DNA from 4 places in the Priestia sp. YIM B13551 genome. Region 1 is predicted to be linked to each of the others. Evidence: riboswitches for the same ligand, from Rfam matches in the RefSeq annotation. Region 1 holds a riboswitch; each other region holds the start of a gene.
What was found. A riboswitch is a leader RNA that binds a small molecule or an ion and turns the genes downstream of it on or off. The one in region 1 is predicted to bind cobalamin.

Region 1 (2,205 bases):
GAAAGGAATATTTAATTAGTGTATTTTTATGCAAAACAAAGAGCAGGACGGGATTGTGATGTCTGTCCTTTCCTTTCCTAAAAAAGAAGCCGGCTGTCCGGCTTCTTTTTTTAATAAATACTATATATTTTTTTACTAGTGAAGCAACAGTTGGTTAAAAAAGCACCTTTTTAAAGAGGTATAATACTGCTTAAACCTTTTGGACATTTTGTTCACTTACAGAAGTTAAAATGTTTTTAAATTTTTAAAAGTTTCTTGTGACAAGTTTTGTAGAATGGGTTTTCAAAAGGAAATGGTTTCGGCATAATGTGGATATAGCGATCACTACAATAATCGGAGGCGAATCTTTTCATGTGGGTACTGACGGTATATGCTGGAAAAGAAATGAAAATGTTTGAATTTGAAACTGAAGAGCAGGCGAGAGAAGCTTTTGCCAAAACAAATGGCTGTAAAGTTCTTTCAGAAGTTGTGTATTATAATGATCCTCATTTAACATTAGTAGCTATATAATGAAAAAACAAGAGCTGATTTTATGCTCTTGTTTTTTTATAGATACTTGTATCTTCCGAAAAGAATAGAGTTGAAATAAAAAAAAATGTACGCTATGATATGGTAGTTACTTCTATTATTCTGATAGTTTAAAAGGTTCATATATATCAAACAGCAACAGTAAAGATGCCAAGAAGGCTTAATAGGGAAACTGGTGAAATGCCAGTACTGTCCCCGCAACTGTAAGTGTGGACGAACGAGTATAACCACTGTGAAAAAATCACGGGAAGGTTCTCAAGTAGAATGATACACAAGTCAGGAGACCTGTCTTTATTGTGAAGTTTCTATTTCTCCGGGGAGCGGGAAGGGAGACGTTGGCTTAAAGTGGCATTCGTGCACACTCTTACTCTGACGTTTTACCCGCTCGCATATTAGCGAAGCGGGTTTTTCTCGTAGCGTAAAACTACATATCGTGCAAAAAAGGTGCGCAATGTTCACATTGCGTTAAATGGGAAGTCTGGTGTGAAGCCAGCGCGGTACCCGCCACTGTGAAGAAGAGCTGATTGCATATGCCACTGTATTCGGGAAGGCGCAATCAAGTGATGAATCGAAGTCAGGAAACCAGCCTTTTTCTAATGCGAAGCTTACCCTACGGGATATAGGTGGAAGTGCAAAAACTTAGTTTGAATTTTCTGCGCCTCTATCATTGATAGAGGCGCTTTTTTTAGTAAAGGAGCGAATGAGTGTGACGACGTGGAACTTAAATGGAACAAAACATCACGTATTGATTTGTAATGGAAGCAGCTGTATGAGAAAAGGTGGAGAAGAAGCCACGCAAGCTATTCGAAATAAAGTGACGGAACTGGATTTGGATGAAACGGTTCATACGACGCGTACTCGCTGTAACGGACGATGCAAAGATGCTCCTGTAGCTATCGTGTATCCTTCAGGAGATTGGTACAAGCAGGTCACTGAAACCGTGGCTCACCGAATTGTCGAAGAGCATTTAGCAGGAGGCTGCAGTATAAAGGAATCGCTTATTTATGAATGTGATCAAAATGGTTTCGTTTCTCCGGAAAACAGTGACTCCATAGAAGGAATTGACAAAGTAAAAAGTAACGCATAAAGGAGGAGCTAGCATGAAAGGTAAACTGTTAGTTATTGGATTTGGGCCGGGAAGCTTTGAACATATTACACAGCGAGCAAGAGAAGCCATTCAAGAAAGTGATATGATCATCGGTTATAAAACCTATGTGGAACTAATTCAAGGACTGTTAACGAATCAGCAAATTATTAGTACGGGAATGACCGAAGAAGTAAGCCGTGCACAAGAAGCTGTAAAGCAAGCTGAAGCGGGCAAAACCGTAGCTGTCATTTCAAGCGGAGATGCAGGAGTATACGGAATGGCAGGCCTTGTGTATGAAGTGTTGATTGAAAAAGGCTGGAAAAAAGAAACGGGCGTAGAGATGGAAGTAATTCCTGGCATTTCGGCTATTAATTCATGCGCATCTCTCCTTGGAGCGCCCGTGATGCACGATGCTTGTACGATTAGTTTAAGTGACCACCTTACGCCTTGGGAGCTAATCGAAAAAAGAATTGAAGCAGCTGCACAAGCAGATTTTGTAGTGGCTTTTTACAACCCAAAAAGCGGAAGACGAACAAGACAAATTGTTGAAGCGCAAAGGATTCTATTAAAGTACCGTTCCCCTGATACGC
Region 2 (2,205 bases), on a different contig from region 1:
AAATAAAGACTTACATGAAAGATGGCTATAAGCGCTTTAAAGTGAAAATTAAGCCGGGTGCTGACTATGAGCTACTGAAACAAATTCGAGATGAATTTCCAAGCATTCCTCTTATGGCTGATGCCAATTCAGCCTATACGTTAAGCGATAGTGATTCATTGAAGAAACTAGATGAATTGAATTTAATGATGATCGAACAGCCGTTAAGTTCTGATGATATCCTTGATCATCGATTGTTACAAAAGCAAATGAAGACGCCGATTTGCTTAGATGAAAGTATTGTGAGCTATGAAGATGCACGTCATGCAATTGAACAAGAAAGCTGTAAGATTATCAATGTGAAAATCGGTCGAGTTGGCGGAATGTCCGTAGCAAAGCAAATTCATGATTTATGCGCCCAGCATGGTGTAAGACTTTGGGTTGGAGGAATGTTAGAAGCAGGGATTTCACGAGCTCATAATATCGCCCTTGCCACACTGCCTTCTTTCACGATACCAGGTGATATTTCTGCGTCGTCTCGCTATTGGGAAAAAGATATTATTAAGCCCGAAGTAGAGGTAGAAGCCGGAGTAATAAAGGTGAAGGGAAAACCGGGGATAGGATACGATATTGATAAAAAGTTTATCAAAACAATCACAGCATTTGAAAAAGAATACAAATAATTAAAAACCGTTTTTTTATGAAAAACGGTTTTTTTTATTGAGGTTGTCAATGTTTAGTAGAAAAATAGGACAAATTTTTTAAAAAGAGCACATTGTTCCATCAAGCGTGTCAAAACATGTTATGATGGAATAGTTTGATGAAAAAAGTCGAAGAGTTTTATCGTAAAAAACAAAATTATTTTTGAAAATAGGTTGATAGTTTTCTAAGTTGTCCTATATAATGTGTTTATAACATAACACAATATGTTGTTTTGAAATCCATAATAAAATACTATATTTTGTGTTTTCCAGTGAAAAAGGTGTCTGATAAAAAGACTTAAAAGGGAATTTGGTGAAAATCCAAAGCTGTCCCCGCAACTGTGAATGCTGATGAAATAAGGAGATCCACTGTGAGTAAACATCATGGGAAGGCCTTAAAGTAAAAAGAAGCATAAGTCAGGAGACCTGCCTTTTTTATGTCGTTTTATCTTCTTCGGGAGGTGAGAGGGTAGAGCGAGGATTGAGAAAAGACTTAGTGTCTTCTTCTATCTTCGTTCTATTCGCTCACCGAGGTACGGTGAGCGATTTTTTATTTTGAAGTGAAGAGAGGAGCCATATTTATGGTGAATACATTAAAGCCTACAATTCTACATGAATTAACTGCATATATTGAACGTTTAAAAAAAGAATTTACGCAGCTTGATTTTTCTTTGTATGAGGAAAAGGTTATTCAAACTGTTACAGTAAAGGAAAATATGACGGACGAAAAGGTTGCAAACGTACTAATTTTGGCAGCCTTAGAGCGTATTTCAATGGAAGAACCCGATTGGACGTACGTAGCGGCAGACGTCTACTTAAACGAACTATATCGAAAAGCAGCGGACAACCGAGGTTACGATAAAAAAGAGAAGTACGGTTCGTTTTATCAGCTTATTCAAGAACTAACAAAAATCGGCATTTATAATAAGCAGCTATTAAAAACATATACAGAAGAAGAAATTAATGAAATTGCTTCAGTCATTATTCCTGAACGCGATCGTTTATTTACATACATTGGATTGTTGACATTAGCAGATCGCTATTTAGCGACATCACATGATAAGCGCGTATACGAATTACCGCAAGAACGTTTTCTTATCATTGCTATGACGCTGATGTCTCAAGAAAAGAAAGAAAATCGAACAGCATTAGTAAAAGAAGCGTACTGGGCGCTTTCTAGTCTATATATGACGGTTGCCACACCAACACTTTCAAACGCAGGAAAGAGCTACGGACAGCTATCTAGCTGCTTTATTGATACGATTGATGACAGCTTACGCGGTATTTATGATAGCAATACAGATTTGGCCACGCTTAGTAAAAATGGAGGCGGAATTGGTGTCTACCTCGGTCATATTAGAAGCCGAGGAAGTGATATAAAAGGTTTTAAAGGCGTATCATCAGGAACAATTCCATGGATGAAACAGCTAAATAATACGGCTGTAAGTGTCGATCAGCTAGGTCAACGACAAGGAGCTATTGCCGTATATTTAGACGTATGGCACAAAGACATCTTTTCATTCTT
Region 3 (2,205 bases), on a different contig from region 1:
ATGCTATTCCTTTTGTCTCACTAGCAGTATTATCAGCAAAAGGAAATTGGGGTAAAAATGGACCTCGAGCCGCTGCCGCTTGATTGTTCATTATGCTGCTGACAATTTCTTTCCGGTTCAGTAAGGTATCGATAGCTTTTCTTACAGTTTCGTCTTTTAATGCGTCATTGGTTTGATTATAAAGCAATAAATGAGTACGCACACTAGGTACTCCACTTACTTTGAAAGACGAATTCGCTTGTAAAGTGCTCAAGCTTTCTAAAGGCGGGCGATAAATAATATCGGCTGTCCCGGACTGAAGAGCCGCAACTCGCGCATTAGCATCTTCGTTAAATGCAAAGATCGCATTTTTCAATTTTACTTTCCCATTCCAATAATGTTCATATCTTTCTAACTTCACTTGATTTCCTTGATCGAAAGTCAAAACGTGAAATGGCCCTGTGCCAATGGGCTTCTTAGCTATACTAGAAACATCAACATCTATAATAGCTGTGTTTGGATGCACTAACTCAGAAGGAAATTTAGGCATTGGTTCTTTTAATGTAATTGTCAGCGCATGACCGTTCGCTTTCATTTCTTTAATATTTAAAGCGTTTTTCATCGCATAGCTTTGATCTATCGTTCTTTGAAGAGAAGACTTAACGGCATTTGCATCTAGCGCTTTGCCATTTTGAAACGTAATGTTCTTTCTTATCGTAAATGTCCACGTAAGACCGTTATCTTTCGTTTCCCACTTTTCAGCAAGCCAGGGCTTTATTTTTAAATCATTGCTGATTTTAACAAGCGTCTCCCCTACTCCCGCACGAACTGCTGTATAATTATCATCCGTATGAGGATCAAGCGTTGCAGATGTAAAATTAAATAAAAACGTCACACTTTTATCCGTTTTCTTTCTTTCTTTTATACTTATGCTCTCTTCATTAGGAGCGCAAGCAGTGAGGCAAAGTAACACAAGAAATATCATAGATACGAGTTTTTTATTATTTATCATTGATTTTTCCACCTTCTATTTTAATACACAAAAAAGCACTTCTAAAAAGAAGTGCTTGTCTTCACAACAAATTCAGATAAACGTATCCCTTGTTTATCCTATTTTTGGTTCTGCCAAAACACCTCCCTATCCTCGTAGGTTATTGTGTGCTGCGATTTATGGCAGGTCTCCTGGCTTCAAGTCACTGCCTTATACCGCCTTCCCGTCTCTAAATAGACAGTGGCTTTTTTGACATAAGGCTCCTTGTTACAGTGGCGGGACCGCTCCGGATTTGCACCGGATTCCCTTTTAAGGCAATTGAAAAACAATTGCCACCATAAAAGCTGGTTATTTAATTTAGTAGCGTGCTCTTGAAACTCTAGAAGTAGAAGCTGATGGTGAAACATCTTCATCATCAAATCCAGTGGCAATAACGGTTACCATCATTTCGTCCTTTAAATCTTCATTGATCACGGACCCAAAAATCATATTTAAGTCCTGATCAGAAGCAGACGTGACAATATCTGCTGCTTCCTGTACTTCGTAAAGACTCAAGCTGCTGCCGCTCGTAATGTTCAACAGCACGCCTCTTGCTCCATCAATCGATGCATCTAGCAGCGGACTAGAAATCGCTTTTTTCGCTGCTTCAATTGCCCGGTCTGATCCGGAAGCTCGTCCGATACCCATAAGCGCAAATCCTTGATTAGACATGATTGTTTTTACATCAGCAAAGTCAAGGTTAATCAGCCCCGGAACAGCGATTAAATCTGAAATACCTTGAATACCTTGGCGAAGAACATTATCTGCTTCACGGAATGCTTCAAGCATAGGCGTCTTTTTATCGACAATTTCAAGCAAGCGGTCGTTTGGAATCACAATAAGGGTATCTACCGATTCATTCATCGCAGTAATACCGCCTACTGCTTGCTTCGTACGTTTATTTCCTTCAAACTTGAACGGGCGAGTGACTACTCCAATTGTTAAAGCATTTAGTTCACGGGCAATTTGGGCAATAACCGGAGCTGCTCCAGTACCGGTTCCTCCGCCCATACCAGCTGTTACGAATACCATATCTGCGCCTTGCAGTACTTCTTGAATTTGTTCTCTGCTTTCTTCGGCTGCTTCTCTTCCCACTTCTGGATTAGCTCCTGCACCTAATCCTCGCGTTAAGGCCGCACCAATCTGCATTTTCACATCTGCTTTAGATAAGTTAAGCGCCTGAGCATCCGTATTAA
Region 4 (2,205 bases), on a different contig from region 1:
TTGTGTTGAATATCAACTTTCTGTTTAGTAAAAGTAAAATTCTCAAAAGTAGAAGTTGACTGATCTTCTTTTATAATTCGATTCTTTTTAATTCCTTCTTTCCGCAGAAAACGATAGGCTGCCTCTGCTTCAGATATTTCTTCATCGGATCCTTTTCCGCCCGTTACGATAACTTTTGTTTGTTGATGTGCTTGTAAATAAGATAAGGCCGTCTTTACTCGTTCTTTTAAACTAGGAGACATTTGATCACCATCTACTTTAGAACCTAAAACGAGCACATAATCTGCGTTTTGTGGAACAGGCTTGTGAGCAGTTTGATACATACAAAAAGATATAATTGCTATATAAAGAACAAGAGAACCAATAAAGGTATAAATCATTTTTTTCTTCAACTGTGAGCACCTTCCTAGCTATTTCATAAGATGTTTGGAAAATAATTGTTATTATAGCATACGAGACCCAAATAAGTATAAGCACAGTAATATATAATAATAGAAGAAAATCGTTATTGTGAATGGTTATAAAATTCGTTACAATAAAGAATAAATGATTTTAAAAGTGCCTCTAAGGAGGATAATAGGGAAATCGGTGTAAATCCGGTGCAGCCCCCGCTACTGTAAATGTGGATGAACCTGCAAAGACCCACTAGTCAAACTAGGAAGGGTGCAGAAGTAAAACGAAGCATAAGCCAGGAGACCTGCTTTTAAAAACCCCTTATTTTTCGGTGGGAGAAATAAGTCAAGACAATGTGTTAATGAGCGCATGACCAAACCTTGACTTTTACAGTTAAGGTTTTTTTATGTGGTAGGGAGTGGAAAAAGTGAAAAAAGGAAAACCGCTTATGATTCAAGGAACGCACTCAGACGCTGGAAAAAGCATGATTGCTACAGCATTTTGCCGTATTTTTAAAGAAGACGGCTATCAAACTGCACCGTTTAAATCGCAAAATATGGCGCTTAATTCATACATTACAATGGATGGAAAAGAAATTGGCAGAGCGCAAGGAATTCAAGCAGAAGCAGCTGGAGTAGAAGCAACAACCAATATGAATCCTATTTTAATTAAACCAACTCGTGATCATGAATCTCAAATTGTCGTTCACGGAAAACCGCTACGTAATATGTTTGCTTTTCAGTATCGGCAAGAATTTTTTAATGAAGGTTTGAACGTTATCACGGAAGCTTATAAAGAGCTTGCCAATCATTATGATCGAATTGTGATTGAAGGCGCTGGAAGTCCTGCTGAAGTCAATTTGAACGATCGGGAACTCGTAAATATGCGCGTTGCAAAAATAGCCCAAGCGCCTGTTGTGTTAGTAGGAGATATTGATAAAGGAGGAGTTTTTGCGAGCCTAGTGGGTACTCTTCAATTGCTTCCAGATGAACACAAGTCTAGAGTTATCGGGGTGTTAATTAATAAATTCCGAGGAGATTTAGAACTTTTAAAACCAGGTTTGAAGTGGTTTGAAGAATACACGGGTGTTCCGGTTCTAGGAGTTATTCCTTATATGAACAACGTGGAAATTGACGCGGAAGATTCGTTATCACTTAGAAATTACTCAACGCTTGTGAATCCGTTAAAAGAAATTGATATTGCGGTTATCTCGTACCCGCGCATCTCAAATTTTACAGACATCGATCCTTTAAGCTTAGAAGAAGACTGTCACGTGAGGCTTGTAACCAAGCCGTCGCAATTAGGTACGCCTGATTTAATTGTTTTACCAGGAAGCAAAAATACGATTGAAGATGCTCAGTTTTTACAAGAAAGCGGCCTGGCTCTAGCCATTAATCAAGTTTTGAACACAACGAACGTTCACGTCATTGGCATCTGCGGAGGATATCAAATGCTAGGGGAGACAATTACAGACCCTGATGCAGTAGAATCTCGGATTGAATCCATTAAAGGGCTGGGCTTGCTTCCGGTGGAAACCGTTATGACAACCAGCAAAAAAACAGAAAGAGTTTCTGGGTATGTCCAGCTAGAAAGTGAAAGAGTTTCGATTGAAGGCTACGAAATTCATATGGGAAAGACGATTTCTAAGAGCACCACGGAAGCTTTTGCAGTGGTAGAGCATGAAAAAGAAGGAACGGTTAAAGACAACGTCATTGGCACGTATGTTCATGATGTGTTTCATAACGATGCTTTGCGCAGAGCTTTGCTTAATCAAATTCGTAAACATAAAAAATTGCCGCCTATTACGGACAC

Region 2: it holds a riboswitch for cobalamin, as region 1 does, so the genes downstream of both, ACFX4N_RS19795 (ribonucleoside-diphosphate reductase subunit alpha) here and ACFX4N_RS01375 ((2Fe-2S) ferredoxin domain-containing protein) in region 1, are expected to answer to the same signal.
Region 3: it holds a riboswitch for cobalamin, as region 1 does, so the genes downstream of both, nikA (nickel ABC transporter substrate-binding protein) here and ACFX4N_RS01375 ((2Fe-2S) ferredoxin domain-containing protein) in region 1, are expected to answer to the same signal.
Region 4: it holds a riboswitch for cobalamin, as region 1 does, so the genes downstream of both, ACFX4N_RS09250 (cobyric acid synthase) here and ACFX4N_RS01375 ((2Fe-2S) ferredoxin domain-containing protein) in region 1, are expected to answer to the same signal.

What each region holds. Positions count from the first base shown of each region.
Region 1 is NZ_JBHZOX010000001.1:264,847-267,051, forward strand. Features, by position in the region: gene ACFX4N_RS01370 (hypothetical protein) at 352-510, shown strand; cobalamin riboswitch at 657-835, shown strand; cobalamin riboswitch at 954-1,133, shown strand; gene ACFX4N_RS01375 ((2Fe-2S) ferredoxin domain-containing protein) at 1,235-1,615, shown strand; gene cobJ (precorrin-3B C(17)-methyltransferase) at 1,629-2,205, shown strand, end outside.
Region 2 is NZ_JBHZOX010000004.1:17,262-19,466, forward strand. Features, by position in the region: gene menC (o-succinylbenzoate synthase) at 1-662, shown strand, start outside; cobalamin riboswitch at 943-1,128, shown strand; gene ACFX4N_RS19795 (ribonucleoside-diphosphate reductase subunit alpha) at 1,262-2,205, shown strand, end outside.
Region 3 is NZ_JBHZOX010000008.1:102,474-104,678, forward strand. Features, by position in the region: gene nikA (nickel ABC transporter substrate-binding protein) at 1-991, opposite strand, end outside; cobalamin riboswitch at 1,134-1,325, opposite strand; gene ftsZ (cell division protein FtsZ) at 1,328-2,205, opposite strand, start outside.
Region 4 is NZ_JBHZOX010000002.1:45,522-47,726, reverse strand. Features, by position in the region: gene ACFX4N_RS09255 (YdcF family protein) at 1-392, opposite strand, end outside; cobalamin riboswitch at 540-719, shown strand; gene ACFX4N_RS09250 (cobyric acid synthase) at 812-2,205, shown strand, end outside.